4 regions of the Streptomyces sp. NBC_00341 genome follow, and region 4 is predicted to be linked to each of the others. Evidence: riboswitches for the same ligand, from Rfam matches in the RefSeq annotation. Region 4 holds a riboswitch; each other region holds the start of a gene.
What was found. Region 4 has a riboswitch for cobalamin ahead of metE (5-methyltetrahydropteroyltriglutamate--homocysteine S-methyltransferase). Riboswitches for the same ligand answer to the same signal wherever they lie in the genome.
Positions count from the first base shown of each region.

Region 1 (3,536 bases), 5.4 Mb from region 4:
CCACTGGTTCATCAAGGACCTGCCGCTGCTGATCGCGTTCGCTGTGCTCGCCGCGTACACGTACTCCTCGGGACTGCGCGCGCCCGCGCTGATCGCGTTCGTCAAGGACGGGCTGATCTACCTGGTCATCGCCGTGGCGATCATCTACATCCCGATCAAGCTCGGCGGCTTCGACGACATCTTCGCCGCCGCGCAAGAGAAGTTCAACGGCCCGCCGGGCTCCAAGCCGACCGGTGCGCTCGCGCCCGGCGTGGACGGCCAGTGGGGTTACGCCACGCTGGCGTTGGGCTCGGCGCTGGCGCTCTTCATGTACCCGCACTCGATCACGGCGACGCTCTCCAGCCGCAGCCGCAACGTGATCCGCCGCAACACCACGATCCTGCCGCTGTACTCGCTGATGCTGGGCCTGCTCGCGCTGCTCGGCTTCATGGCGATCGCCGCCGGGGTCAAGGTGGACAACGGCCAGCTGGCGATCCCGCAGCTGTTCGAGGACATGTTCCCCGACTGGTTCGCGGGCGTGGCGTTCGCCGCCATCGGCATCGGCGCCCTGGTCCCCGCGGCGATCATGTCGATCGCCGCGGCGAACCTGTTCACCCGGAACATCTACAAGGACTTCCTGAAGCCCGACGCGACCCCCGCCCAGGAGACCAGGATCTCCAAGCTGGTGTCGCTGCTGGTGAAGGTCGGCGCGCTCGCCTTCGTCCTCACCATGGACAAGACGGTCGCGATCAACTTCCAGCTGCTGGGCGGGATCTGGATCCTCCAGACGATGCCGGCCCTGGTCGGCGGCCTGTTCACCCGGTGGTTCCACCGCTGGGCGCTGCTCGCGGGCTGGGCGGTCGGCATGGTCTACGGGACGGCCGCCGCCTACGGGGTCGCCAGCCCCACCCAGGCGCACTTCGGCGGGTCCTCCAAGGAGATCCCGGGCATCGGCGAGATCGGCTACATCGGCCTGACGGCGTTCGTGCTGAACATCGTGGTGACCGTCGTCCTCACCTTCGTCCTGAACGCACTGAAGGCCCCTGCCGGGCTCGACGAGACCTCTCCCGGCGACTACACCGCGGACGCGGGCGACCCGGGCGTGAAGACGGAGCTCCCGCCGGCCACGGCCGGGGCCCCTGGCGGTCACTGACCGAGGTGAACGGGGAGCCGCACCCCGCCTGCGAGGGGGTGCGGCTCCCCGTTCGCGCGTCCGGGCGGAAAACCCCGTGCCACCGCCGCCCGGGGGTGCGGCAGACTCCCCTGCATGGACATAACCATCAGGCCGGTCGAGCCCGCCGAGTACGCCGCCCTCGGCGAGATCACCGCCGAGGCCTATCTCGGGGACGGGCTGCTGGACTTCGGCGCCGACGATCCGTACCTGGTACAGCTGCGCGACGTCCCCCGGCGGGCCGAGGAGGCCGAGGTGCTCGTCGCGGCGGACGCCCGGGGCCGCGTCCTCGGCGGGGTCACCTACGCGCCGCCGGGCAACCGCTGGGCCGATATCGCGGCGCCGGACGAGGCCGAGTTCCGGATGCTCGCGGTCTCCCGCGAGGCCCGCGGGGCCGGGGCGGGCGAGGCGCTCGTCCGGGCCTGCGTCGACCGCGCACGGGCCACCGCGGGGGTCACCGGGATCGTCCTGTCGACGCAGCCGGCCATGCGCGGGGCCCATAGGATCTACGGGCGCCTCGGCTTCGTCCGGACCCCGGAAAGGGACTGGTATCCGATCGAGGGACTCTCGCTCCTGACGTACCGCCTGGAGTTCCCGGCGGACTCCTGATCGGCCTCTCCTGACGGCCAGGCGACACGACACGGACGGTCTCCTGATCGGTCACGCGACACAACATGTGGGGGCTGCCTCATCCGGCGGCCCCCACATGTATGCTCGTGCTCGCTGTCGCCGCAGGGAAATCCGGTGCGAATCCGGAACTGTCCCGCAACGGTGTATTCGGTGTGCTTTTGTGCACCCCCGAGTCCGAGGACCTGCCGACAGCGCGTCCGGCTCGACCGAACCGGATGCCCAGACGTCCGGGCCTCGTGGATGGGCCGGTGGACGCCGCACGGAGTGCTGCCCCGACGGGGCCCCGCTCCGCCCGGCTGCCCCGCTCCCCCCCGGCCCAGAGCCGAGCGAGGGAGAGCACCACGTGACCATCGCGCCAGCCGATCCGGTTTCAGCGGCCGAATCAACGGGAACCACGAGCGACGGACCGGGCACCGCACTGCTGCGGACCCTCACCGCGCTCACCGCGGATCTGCCCGACACCGACCCCGGACGCGTCGCCGCCGCCGCGCTGCGCGGCCGCAACGCCCGGTCGGACGAGGCCGAGCTGCGCTCGCTGGCCACAGAGGCGGCCGCGGGCCTGATCTCCGAGGACCCCGCCTACTCCCGGCTCGCCGCCCGGCTGCTCACCCGCTCCATCGCGGACGAGGCCGCCGGGCAGGGCGCGACGTCCTTCTCCTCCTCGGTCGCCGTCGGACACCACGAGGGCCTGATCGCGGACCGCACCGCCGAGTTCGTGACGCTGCACGCCGCCGCCCTCGACGCCCTGGTGGGACAGGCGCTCGCCGACGGGGATGACGACCGCTTCGGCTACTTCGGACTGCGCACCCTGCACAGCCGCTACCTGCTGCGCCACCCGATCACCCGCCAGGTCGTCGAGACCCCGCAGCACTTCATGCTGCGGGTGGCCGCCGGGCTCGCGGAGGACAACTCAGAGCGCGCGCTGGACGAGGTCGCGGCCCTGTACCGGCTGATGAGCCGGCTGGACTACCTGCCCTCCTCCCCCACGCTCTTCAACTCCGGCACCCGGCACCCGCAGATGTCCTCCTGCTACCTGCTGGACTCGCCGCTGGACGAGCTGGACTCGATCTACGACCGCTACCACCAGGTGGCGCGCCTCTCCAAGCACGCGGGCGGCATCGGCCTCTCGTACTCCCGCATCCGGGCCCGCGGTTCGCTGATCCGGGGCACCAACGGGCACTCCAACGGCATCGTGCCGTTCCTGAAGACGCTCGACGCCTCCGTCGCGGCGGTCAACCAGGGCGGCCGGCGCAAGGGCGCCGCCGCCGTCTACCTGGAGACCTGGCACGCGGACATCGAGGAGTTCCTCGAACTGCGCGACAACACCGGTGAGGACCAGCGCCGCACGCACAACCTGAACCTGGCGCACTGGATCCCGGACGAGTTCATGCGCCGGGTCGACGCGGACGGAACCTGGTCGCTGTTCTCCCCGGCCGACGTGCCCGAGCTGGTCGACCTGTGGGGCGACGCGTTCGACGCCGCGTACCGCGCCGCCGAGGCCAAGGGCCTGGCCCGCAAGACCATGCCGGCCCGTGAGCTGTACGGCCGGATGATGCGGACCCTCGCCCAGACCGGCCAGGGCTGGATGACGTTCAAGGACGCCTCCAACCGGACCGCGAACCAGACCGCGGAGCCGGGCCGCGTCGTGCACTCCTCGAACCTGTGCACCGAGATCCTGGAAGTCACCGACGACGGCGAGACGGCCGTCTGCAACCTCGGCTCTGTCAACCTCGGCGCGTTCGTCGAGGGCGGCACG
Region 1 is NZ_CP108002.1:6,027,046-6,030,581, reverse strand. Features, by position in the region: gene mctP (monocarboxylate uptake permease MctP) at 1-1,132, shown strand, start outside; gene OG892_RS27315 (GNAT family N-acetyltransferase) at 1,247-1,759, shown strand; cobalamin riboswitch at 1,848-1,985, shown strand; gene OG892_RS27310 (ribonucleoside-diphosphate reductase subunit alpha) at 2,124-3,536, shown strand, end outside.
Region 1: it holds a riboswitch for cobalamin, as region 4 does, so the genes downstream of both, OG892_RS27310 (ribonucleoside-diphosphate reductase subunit alpha) here and metE (5-methyltetrahydropteroyltriglutamate--homocysteine S-methyltransferase) in region 4, are expected to answer to the same signal.

Region 2 (3,536 bases), 6.7 Mb from region 4:
GCAGCTCAGGGGTGAGTACGTCGTGCGGGGCGCCCGACGCGACGATCCGGCCCCGGTCGATGACATGGAGGACGTCGCAGTGGAGCGCGGCGAGATTGAGGTCGTGCAACGCCGTGAGCACGGTCAGTCCGCTGGCCCGTACCAGGGCCAGCACCTCCAGCTGCTGGGCGATGTCCAGGTGGTTGGTGGGTTCGTCGAGCACCAGTGCCCGTGGCTGCTGCGCCATGGCGCGGGCGATCAGGACCCGCTGCTTCTCGCCTCCGGACAGGGTCAGGAAGCCCCGGTCGGCCAGGTGGCCGGCCCCGACCTCCGCCAGCGCCGCCTCACACGTGCGCCGGTCCTCCTCGGACGCACGGGCCGTCGGTCCCTGGTGCGGCATCCTTCCCATCGCCACGATCTCGGCGACGGTGAAGTCGAACTCGTGACTCGACTCCTGGGGAAGCGCGGCCAGTCGGCGGGCGCTCTCCCGCGGGCTCAGGGCGTGCAGGTCCTCGCCACCGATCCGGACGGTGCCGGCGGAGGGGCTCAGGGCCCGGTAGACACAGCGCAACAGCGTTGACTTCCCGCTGCCGTTGGGCCCCACCAGGCCGACGAGCTGACCCGCGCCCGCCCGCAGCGTGATCTCCTCCACCAGCCGCGCGCCGGCGATCTCGACCGTCAGCGCGTCGATATCGATCCGCATCACGCGCCCCCGAAGGTGTAGGAGCGGCGGCGCATGAGCAGGATGAAGCACGGTACGCCGATCATCGCGGTCAGTACGCCGAGCGGCAGTTCGGCCGGGGCGAGCAGCACCCGCGAGAGGATGTCCACCCAGATCAGCAGGACGGCGCCCGCGAGCGGTGCGACGGCCAGCAGACGGCGGTGATCCGCGCCGACCAGCATGCGCGCGGCGTGCGGGACCATGAGCCCGACGAAGCCGATCGCGCCGCTCACCGCCACCAGTGCCCCGGTGACCGCGGCGGAGACCAGGAACAGCTCCTTGCGCAGTCTCCCGGCGTCCACTCCCAGCGCGGCGGCGGTCTCGTCACCCATCGCCAGGGCATTGAGCCGGCGCGCCGACCACCAGAGGTGGGCGAGGCCGCCGATCGTGGCGCCCGCGGCGATCGGTACGGAGGACCAGGTGGCGCCCCCGAGGCTGCCCAGCATCCACATCATCGCGGAGCGGGCGGCCTCGCCCCGCTCCGCGGCGAACACCATGAACGTCGTGATGGCCGAGAAGCCGTAGTACATCGCCGTGCCCGTCAGGACCAGGCGCAGCGGGGTCAGTCCGCGCGCGGTGCGGGCGACCGCGTACACGAGCATCATCGCGAGGAGTGCGGCGAGGAAGGCTGCCGTGGACAGCGCCCAGACGCCGAATGCGCCGAAGACCCCGAAGATGAGCACGGCGTTGGCACCGACGGCCGCGCCGGAGGAGATGCCGAGGACGAACGGGTCGGCGAGGGCGTTGCGGACCATGGCCTGCACCGCGACGCCGATCGCGGACAGTCCGGCTCCGACGACCGCGGCCAGCAAGGCTCGTGGAAAGCGCAGCTCCCACACGATGGTGTACCCGGCAACTTCGCCGGGAGCGATCCGCTGTCCCGTCAGGCCGGCCCACAGGTAGCGCGACACCTCTCCCCAGGAAATCCCGGAGGCACCGATTCCGGCGCCGCAGACCAGGGAGAGCGGCAGCAGGGCACACAGCGTGATCACCAGCAGGGGCAGGGGAACGCGCCGGGGAGGGGCGGGCCCGCCACCGGCGCGCGCCGCGCGCGAGGGCGGGGCTGGTATGCGTTCGAGGGGAGTGACCACGTTCGGATCGCTTTCACCTCAGGCCGTGCGTCTGCACGATCGAAGGAGCGGCCCGGACGCGAGGCGCCCTGTGCAGCACCTCTCGCAGTCCACGGCGAATTGACAGGAGCTTTCACCGCCGCGGGTAATCGGGCTCGCGGAGCCATCAGGACGGCTCCGCCTACCGTTGCGGGTCAGCGCCGGAATTCGACCGGACTTCCCCCGCGGGGCGTGAGCAGCTTACGGGTACGGCACGGACCCCTCCTTATCTGGGCCCCCGCGCCCCGATCGCCCCCGATCCCCCTGAACGGTCCCCGAGCGGTCCCTGACCCGACCCGGAGAAGCCCCTGATGCGGGCACCACACGGGCGACGGCGCACCTAACGTGACGGCGGGTGCCCCGGCCGGGTCCGCACGCCTGACACAACCGCTCTCCTCGCAAGGAGGATCCATGCCGTTCAGGGACAGATCTGCGCTGCGGCTCGTCGCCGCACGGGGCACGGCCACGGCCGTGGCCGCTGCCACGACCGCCGTCGCCGGCCTCGCCGCCGCTCCCGCGGTCCACGCGTCGCCGCCCGCGACGGCGGCCCTGCGGTGGGCACCGTGTGCCGCCCCGGCGAAACCGGGAGCCGAGTGCGCCACGCTTTCGGTGCCGGTCGACTGGGACCGCCCCGACGGGCCGAGACTCGACCTGGCCGTGGCCCGCCGCAAGGCCACCGAACCCGGGGCACGCGTCGGCTCGATGGTGTTCGGCCCCGGCGGGCCGGGCGACTCGGGTGTGGAGAGGGTGGTGAGCGGGATCAACCGGTTCAGCCCCGAGGTCCGCCGCAGGTTCGACATCGTCAGCTTCGACCCGCGCGGCGTGGGCGGCAGCAACCCGGTGACCTGCTCCGGTGACCTGCTCGCCGAACGGCCGTCACCGGAGCTGAGGAGCCAGGCCGACTTCGACGCCACCCTGGCGTACAACAGGCGGCTCCGCGCCGACTGCCGGGCCCGTACCGGCCCGGTGTTCGAGCACCTCGACACCGGGCAGACGGTCCGTGACCTGGACGCGCTGCGGGCCGCCCTCGGCGAGCGGAAACTGACCTTCTACGGGAGCTCGTACGGCACGCTGCTCGGCGCCCAGTACGCCGAGACCTACCCGCGGCGCGTGCGCGCGATGGTGCTGGAGAGCGTGATGGACCACAGCGTCGCGGCCACCCGTGAGTTCCTGCGCTCGGAGGCGGCCGCGGCGCAGGACTCGTTCCAGGAGTTCGTGAAGTGGTGCGCCGGTGCGGCGGACTGCGCGCTGCACGGCCGCGACGTCCGCGCCGTCTGGCAGGGCCTGCTGGCCCGCGCCGCACGCGGCGAGCTGGCGGACCCGGACAGTCCGGGGAGGTCACTGTCGGCTTCGGACCTGGTCAACAAGTACGCGTTCCGGAGGTTCTACGAGGCCGACTACGCGGGACTGGCCACGGTGATCGCGGGGATGGAGGCGAGCAAGCCGCTGCCGGCATCACCCACCGGGACAGCGCCGCTGCCGCCGGCCACCCCGGTCTTCTGCTCGGACTGGCAGCTGCCGGTGCGCGACTACCGGGAGTACGCCTCGCTCGTCGCCGCAATGAACGTGACCGCGCCCGACCTGCCCTACCTGCTGTCGATCCACATGGCGGCGGCCTGTCTGGGCGCGCCGACCGCCAACCCGCAGCACCGCCTGGACGCGCCCGGCGCCCCGCCGGTCCTGCTGTCCAACGCCCTGCACGACCCCGCCACCGGCTACCCGTGGGC
Region 2 is NZ_CP108002.1:7,393,052-7,396,587, reverse strand. Features, by position in the region: gene OG892_RS33255 (ABC transporter ATP-binding protein) at 1-682, opposite strand, end outside; gene OG892_RS33250 (iron ABC transporter permease) at 682-1,791, opposite strand; cobalamin riboswitch at 1,893-2,039, opposite strand; gene OG892_RS33245 (alpha/beta hydrolase) at 2,221-3,536, shown strand, end outside.
Region 2: it holds a riboswitch for cobalamin, as region 4 does, so the genes downstream of both, OG892_RS33250 (iron ABC transporter permease) here and metE (5-methyltetrahydropteroyltriglutamate--homocysteine S-methyltransferase) in region 4, are expected to answer to the same signal.

Region 3 (3,536 bases), 1.1 Mb from region 4:
GAGACCGGCCGGCCCCGGATTCGGGGCCCACACCGCCCCCTGCCCGCCCCGACCTGTCGGACCACGGCCAAACAGAGCGACGCCCCTCCGATTGGGGTCACCGCAACGCCCTGTTCAGTTCATCTTCCGTTCACCCAGGTTGCCTACGTTCCTCGTGCCACTGACGTCGAACGATTGCCTGGGTAAATGGAACACATCACGCTGCTGCTCGCGATTGTGATCGTGACAGCTCTAGTGTTCGATTTCACGAACGGTTTCCACGACACCGCCAACGCGATGGCGACCACCATCTCGACCGGCGCACTCAAACCCAAGACAGCGGTGGCGATGTCCGCCGTTCTCAACCTCGTCGGCGCGTTCCTGTCGGTGGAGGTCGCCAAGACGATCTCCGGCGGGATCATCAATGAGAACGGCCTCAGAACCGAGGTCATCTTCGCGGCGCTCGTCGGCGCCATCCTGTGGAATCTGCTGACCTGGCTGGTCGGGCTCCCGTCCAGCTCCTCGCACGCCCTCTTCGGCGGTCTGATCGGCGCCGCGGTGATGTCCGCGGGCTGGTCGTCGGTCGACGGCGGCACCGTCGTCACCAAGGTGCTGCTCCCCGCGGTCGCCGCCCCGATCGTCGCCGGACTGGCCGCGCTGCTGGCCACCAAGCTGACCTACCGGATCGGCGGGAAGGTCCAGGGCGGCGCCCAGGAGAAGGCGACCGCCAAGGGCTACCGCGCCGGACAGATCGCCTCCGCCGGGCTGGTCTCCCTCGCCCACGGCACCAACGACGCACAGAAGACGATGGGCATCATCACCCTGGCCCTGGTCACCGGCGGAGTCCTGTCCCCCGGTTCGAACCCGCCGGTCTGGGTCATCGTCAGCGCCGGAATGGCCATCGCGCTCGGCACCTACCTCGGCGGCTGGCGCATCATCCGCACCATGGGCAGCGGCCTCACCGAGCTCAAGCCGCCGCAGGGCTTCGCCGCCCAGACCAGTGCGGCCACGGTCATCCTGGCCTCCTCGCACCTCGGCTTCTCCCTCTCCACCACCCAGTCCTGCTCCGGCGCCGTGATGGGCGCCGGACTCGGCCGCCGGGGCGGTGTGGTCCGCTGGTCCACCGCCACCCGGATGTTCATCGCGTGGGGTCTGACGCTGCCGGCCGCCGGTCTGGTCGGCGCGGGGGCGGAGTTCCTCACCAAGCAGGGCACCTGGGGTGTCGTACTCGTCGCCGTACTGCTGATCGCGGGCTCCGGAGCGATCTGGGTCCTGTCCCGCCGCAAGCCGGTCGGCCAGGACGATGTCGCACCCGGCGCCCAGGACGGCGCTCCGGTCACCGGGGACGCCGAACCCGCGGGCGTCATCACCACCGCCATCGCGGCCGTCAGCCCGCCGCCCACCGCGGCCGCCCAGGCCCACGACCTCACCGCCACCATCCCGGCCCCGTCCGTAGCCGACCCGGCACGACCCGCCACGGTGTAAGGAAGATCCTCCATGAACATCGACTGGGCAGCCCTCGGCACCGTCTTCGGCGTCTCTCTCGTCGCCACCGTCGCACTGGTGGGCCTCTTCACCCTGGGCATCGCCGGCCTCTCCAGGCAGCCGGAACCGGCCGAGCAGGGCGGGCAGTCCGGCGGGTCCCTGATGCTCGCCCGCGCGGGCGCGTACGTCTGCTTCGGACTGTGCGCGGCGGCGGTGGCCTACGGGATCTACCTGATCGTCGCCTGATCCACAGCCCCTGATCCGTCCGCCGCGTCGGGCCGGCCGCACCTCGGGTGCGGCCGGCCCGATGTGCGTCTCAGCACACTGCACCGTCGCAGGTCAACGGTAGGTTGACTGGCGTTCGCGGAGCGTGGTGGACTGCCGGAGCCATTACGGCGACAGCAGAGGAAGCCGGTGCGAATCCGGCGCGGTCCCGCCACTGTCACCGGGGAGCAGTCCCCCACCACCGGAAGTCACGGTCCACGCCGAGTGGGCTGGAAGACCGGGGGAACTGCGGATCCGGGAGCCAGGAGACTCTCGTCGCCGGTCACGTCGAACCAGGGCGCGGACCCTGAGTGAGGACATATCGCCATGCCCGGCCGCCGTGCGCCCGTCTCCGTGTCTCCCCTTCGACCAGCACCAGCCGCCCGCGCGAAGGCCCTTCGAGGCGCGACGGCCGGCTGAACCGTGCGTGCCGATCGCATTTTCGCGTACGGCGCCACGGCCGGTCTGATCGGTGATCTGCTGCTCGGTGATCCCCGCCGGGGACATCCGGTCGCCGCCTTCGGGCGCGCCGCGGCAGGCGTCGAACACCGTCTGTGGCGCGACCACCGCGGGTGGGGCGCCCTGCACACCCTGGTCTGCGCCGGAGGCGCCGCCGGCGGTGCCGCACTGGCCTCCCGAGCCCTGCGCCGCCGTCCCGCCGCCTCCGTCGCGCTGACCGCCGCCGCCACCTGGTCCGTCGTCGGCGGTACGTCGCTGGGGCGCGAGGCCCGGTCCATCGGCGGCGCGCTGGCCGCCGGGGACCTCGGCCTGGCGCGGGAGCGGCTGCCCCATCTGTGCGGCCGCGACCCGCAGTCCCTGGACGGACCGCAGATCGCCCGCGCGGTGGTGGAGTCCGTCGCGGAGAACACCTCCGACGCCGTGGTCGGCGCCCTGGTGTGGGGTGCGCTGGGCGGGGTCCCCGGACTCGTCGGCTTCCGGGCCGCCAACACCCTGGACGCGATGGTCGGCCACCGGTCGCCCCGCTACCTGCGCTACGGCTGGGCCTCCGCCCGCCTCGACGACCTCGTGGGCTGGCCGGGCGCCCGGCTCACGGCCCTGCTCGCCGTCGCCGCCGGCGGCCGGCCCCGGGGCGCGCTGCGGGCCTGGCAGGCGGATGCCGCCAAGCACCCGAGCCCCAACGCGGGCCCTGTGGAGGCCTCGTTCGCGGGCGCGCTCGGCGTACGGCTCGGCGGCACCCTCGCCTACGGCGGCCGGGTCGAGCACCGCCCCGTGCTCAACGGCGAGGCGGGCCGGGCCGTGGAGACCGAGGACATCGAACGCGCCGTACGGCTGTCGCGCCGGATCGGGGTGCTGGCCCTCGGCGTCAGCGTGGCGGCCCGGCTGGGCGTGGGCGCCGCCGCACGACGGATCACCTCGACGCGCGGCCCGGGGACTCCTGCCCCGGGTGCGCGCACCTCAGGACGGAGACCGACATGAGCGGCGGACTGCTGGTCGCCGGTACCACCTCCGACGCGGGCAAGAGCGTCGTCACGGCGGGCATCTGCCGCTGGCTGGTGCGCCGGGGGGTGAAGGTCGCGCCGTTCAAGGCGCAGAACATGTCCCTCAACTCCTTCGTCACCCGCGAGGGCGCCGAGATCGGCCGGGCCCAGGCCATGCAGGCCCAGGCCGCCCGGGTGGAGCCGACCGCGCTGATGAACCCGGTGCTGCTCAAGCCCGGCAGCGACCGCTCCAGCCAGGTCGTCCTGATGGGGCGCGCGATCGGCGAGATGAGCGCCCGCGGCTACCACGGCGGCAGGCAGGAGCAGTTGCTGTCCACCGTCGTGGACTGCCTGGAGCAGCTGCGGTCC
Region 3 is NZ_CP108002.1:1,804,191-1,807,726, forward strand. Features, by position in the region: gene OG892_RS08035 (inorganic phosphate transporter) at 187-1,464, shown strand; gene OG892_RS08040 (hypothetical protein) at 1,477-1,710, shown strand; cobalamin riboswitch at 1,868-2,001, shown strand; gene OG892_RS08045 (cobalamin biosynthesis protein) at 2,152-3,165, shown strand; gene OG892_RS08050 (cobyric acid synthase) at 3,162-3,536, shown strand, end outside.
Region 3: it holds a riboswitch for cobalamin, as region 4 does, so the genes downstream of both, OG892_RS08045 (cobalamin biosynthesis protein) here and metE (5-methyltetrahydropteroyltriglutamate--homocysteine S-methyltransferase) in region 4, are expected to answer to the same signal.

Region 4 (3,536 bases):
CAAGAGCCGCGGCCGCTCCCGGCTCGCTCTCGCTGACCGCGTACAGGACCGCGCCATCGGGGCCCCCGCCCCGGCCCAGTACCAGGTAGGAGGGGTTGGGCACGGAATCCGTAGCGCCCAGGACGGTGAGCGCCCCGGTCTCCTGGTCCACGGCGGCGACGGTGATGCCCCGCCCGCCCGCCGAGGTGAAGGACCCGATGAATGCCCGTCCGGCACCGTTGCTGCTGTCCACCGCACTGCCTTTCTCCGCCGACTGATCGCGACAGTGGGGACCGTCGCGATCTTCCGCGGCGACGGTAGCAGTGCGGTGGGTGGTCTGGACCAAAGGGTGCGGTATCAGGCCGCGGCCAGCGGGGCCCTAGGCGGGCTGTGCAGCGGCGCGGCCAGTTCGGCCAGCGCGCGCTCCAGGCCGTGCAGATGGGCGAGGGCGGGTTCCGTCTCCGCGGCGTGCGCCGGATGTCCTGCGGCCAGCGGAGTGCGGGCCGGCCGCTCGGGGGCCGTCAGCGCTTCCACCGCGCTCTCGACGCGCCAGCAGGCGGCGGCGAGCCGGGCGTCGTGCGAGGCTTCCGGGTCGGCGGCGACGGAGGCCAGTCCGCGCACCTCGCGCGCGCAGTCGTCGAGCAGCGCGAGCACCTGCCGGGCCCGTGCCTTGCGGGCCCTCATCGGGTTGAGCGGATGCACCAGCGGCGCCAGCGACAGCCGTACCCGGCCGAGGATGGCCTCCAGTTCGGCGACGTGCCGGGGCGGGTCGGCGTCCTCGCTTCCCGCGAGCCGGGCAGCGGCCTGAGCCGTGCAGGTGTGCACGCACCGCAGCGCCCGCTCCACCCAGGCCTCGGTCACCGAGTGCGTGGTCACCGGCAGCACGAACAGCACCGCGAGTACGGCGCCGAGCGCACCGGCCCCCGTCTCGGTGACCCGGAGCACCAGCAGTCCCGCGTCGAGCACGCCGAGCAGCCCGTACAGCATGCTCGCCATCACGGTGACGGCCAGCATCATCCAGGTGTAGGAGACGGCGGCGGTGTAGAAGATCCCGAACACGCCCACCGCCACGACGGCGGCCGCCACCACCGGCTCGTGGTGCAGCGGTACCGCCACGGCGAAGCCCAGCCCGATACCGAGCACGGTCCCCAGGAACCGCCTGAATCCGCGCACGACGGTCTCGCCGCGCGAGGTCGTGGCCACGAACACCCACCAGGTGGCGCCGACCGCCCAGTACCAGCGCTGGTCCGAGAGCAGTTGCCCCACCGCGAGGGCGAATCCCGCGCCCAGGGTCGCCTGTACGGCCTGCCGCGTCGTGATCCGCCGCAGCCCCGCCGCTCCCGTGGGAAGGCCGGCCGCCACGGGGGCCGCGATCCGGCGCTCGTAGCACCACACCCCGAACCGCACCAGCGATGACGCGACGAGCGACAGCAGCACGGCCGCGTACAACTCGGGCAGCCGGCCGGGCACGGTGTGCAGGAACTGGGCGGAGAAGTAGGCCATGAAGGCGAATACGCCCAGCGAGTGCCCGCGCGGCCCCCACCGCCGCGCGTACACCCCCGCCCCCACGACGGCGAGGAACGCCAGGTCGCGGGCGACGGGCACATCGTGCAGCACGGCGGCGAGCGTGAGCACCGGGAGGCCGACGACGGGGAGCAGCGCGGTCGTCGTCGCCTGCCCGCGCACGGTCGGGTCGGTCACCGTGAACAGGGCGAGCAGCGCGGCCAGGCCTCCCGTGATGGCCGCCACCAGAGAGTGTCCGACCGCCCCGCACAGCGCGACGGCGAGCCCGATGCCGAGCACGGCCCGGGACGCGAACCGCAGCCGGATCCGTCCGGGATCGTGTGCGACGAACGCCCTCTTCAGCAAGTCGCCTCGCCCCTTTCGCGCATGGCACCAGCGCAGACATGAGAAAGGCGCCACAGAGATCCCCGAGGGACCCGCAGCGCCATTGACAGCCACATCTCAACACCTGGGGGGCTAATGGTTCAACTTGGACCCATCCCTATGGGCCAATGGCCCAGCTATCTCGCATTCCGTGCGACCACAGCAGAGCCAACGGACCAGCCTGAGGACCGGCAGGCCCCGGAGGCGAAACACGCCACCTCGCAGCAAGGTCTTCGCCCCCTTCCACATCCCGGATGGTGAACAGCGGTGCCGCAGGGGCGGTCCACCCTCTAGGCTGGCCGGTGCAGCTGGTTCGCCCTGTCCGCCAGACAGACGCGTCGCAAGAGGGAACCCGGTGTGAATCCGGGACTGCCCCGCAGCGGTAAGTGGGAACGACCGCCGTCATACGCACTGGATCCGTTCGGATCCGGGAAGCGACGGCCAGTAGGAGTCTGCCCCCGGCAGACGAGCCCACGAGTCCGAAGACCTGCCCGTTGCCCGCACCCGAACCCTCGGACGCGGATATCCCGGTGACCTCGTGGGCGGGTCGGCGTACGTATCCAGACGGAGAATCCGCGCCGAGGCGTGTGCGATATCCGTCCGGTTCGTCATCCCTTCGCGTCCGTGTCCCGTCTCCGGGATGTTCAGGAGTCATCTCGCGAAGGAGATTTCCGTGACACCCAAGCCCGCAGCCGCGGCAGCACGAGCCACCGTCTACGGCTACCCCCGCCAGGGCCCGAACCGGGAACTGAAGAAGGCCGTCGAGGGGTACTGGAAGGGCCGCGTCACCGCCGGCGCCCTGCGGGAGACGGCGGCAGAACTGCGCCGGTCCAGCTGGAAGCAGTTGGCGGACGCCGGCGTCCATGAGGTCCCGACCGGTGACTTCTCGTACTACGACCACGTCCTGGACACCAGCGTCATGGTCGGCGCGGTCCCGCAGCGGCACCGTGCGGCCGTCGCCGCCGACGCGCTCGACGGGTACTTCGCGATGGCTCGCGGCACCCAGGACGTGGCGCCGCTGGAGATGACCAAGTGGTTCGACACCAACTACCACTACCTCGTCCCCGAACTCGGTCCGGACACCGTCTTCAGCGCCGACTCCACCAAGCAGGTCACCGAGCTCAGGGAGGCCGTCGCGCTCGGGCACAGCGCCCGGCCGGTGCTCGTCGGCCCGGTCACCTACCTTCTGCTGGCCAAGCCCGCCCCCGGGGTGGCGGCCGGCTTCGAGCCGCTCACCCTGCTGGACCGGCTGCTGCCGGTGTACGCGGAGGTGCTCGCCGATCTGCGCGCCGCCGGCGCGGAGTGGGTGCAGATCGACGAACCCGCCCTGGTCCAGGACCGCACCCCGGCCGAGCTGAACGCCGCCGCCCGCGCCTACCGCGACCTCGGCGGCCTCACCGACCGGCCCAGGCTCCTCGTCGCCTCCTACTTCGGGCGGCTCGGCGAGGCACTCCCCGTCCTGGCGAAGGCCCCGGTCGAGGGTCTGGCACTGGACTTCACCGATGCCGCCGCCGCCAACCTCGAAGACCTCGCCGCCGTCGGCGGGCTTCCCGGCAAGCGCCTCGTCGCGGGTGTCGTCAACGGCCGCAACATCTGGATCAACGACTACGAGAGGTCCCTCTCGACCCTCGCCACCCTCCTCGGCCTCGCCGACCGGGTCGACGTGGCCG
Region 4 is NZ_CP108002.1:671,542-675,077, forward strand. Features, by position in the region: gene OG892_RS03075 (lactonase family protein) at 1-232, opposite strand, end outside; gene OG892_RS03080 (FUSC family protein) at 337-1,848, opposite strand; cobalamin riboswitch at 2,159-2,376, shown strand; gene metE (5-methyltetrahydropteroyltriglutamate--homocysteine S-methyltransferase) at 2,540-3,536, shown strand, end outside.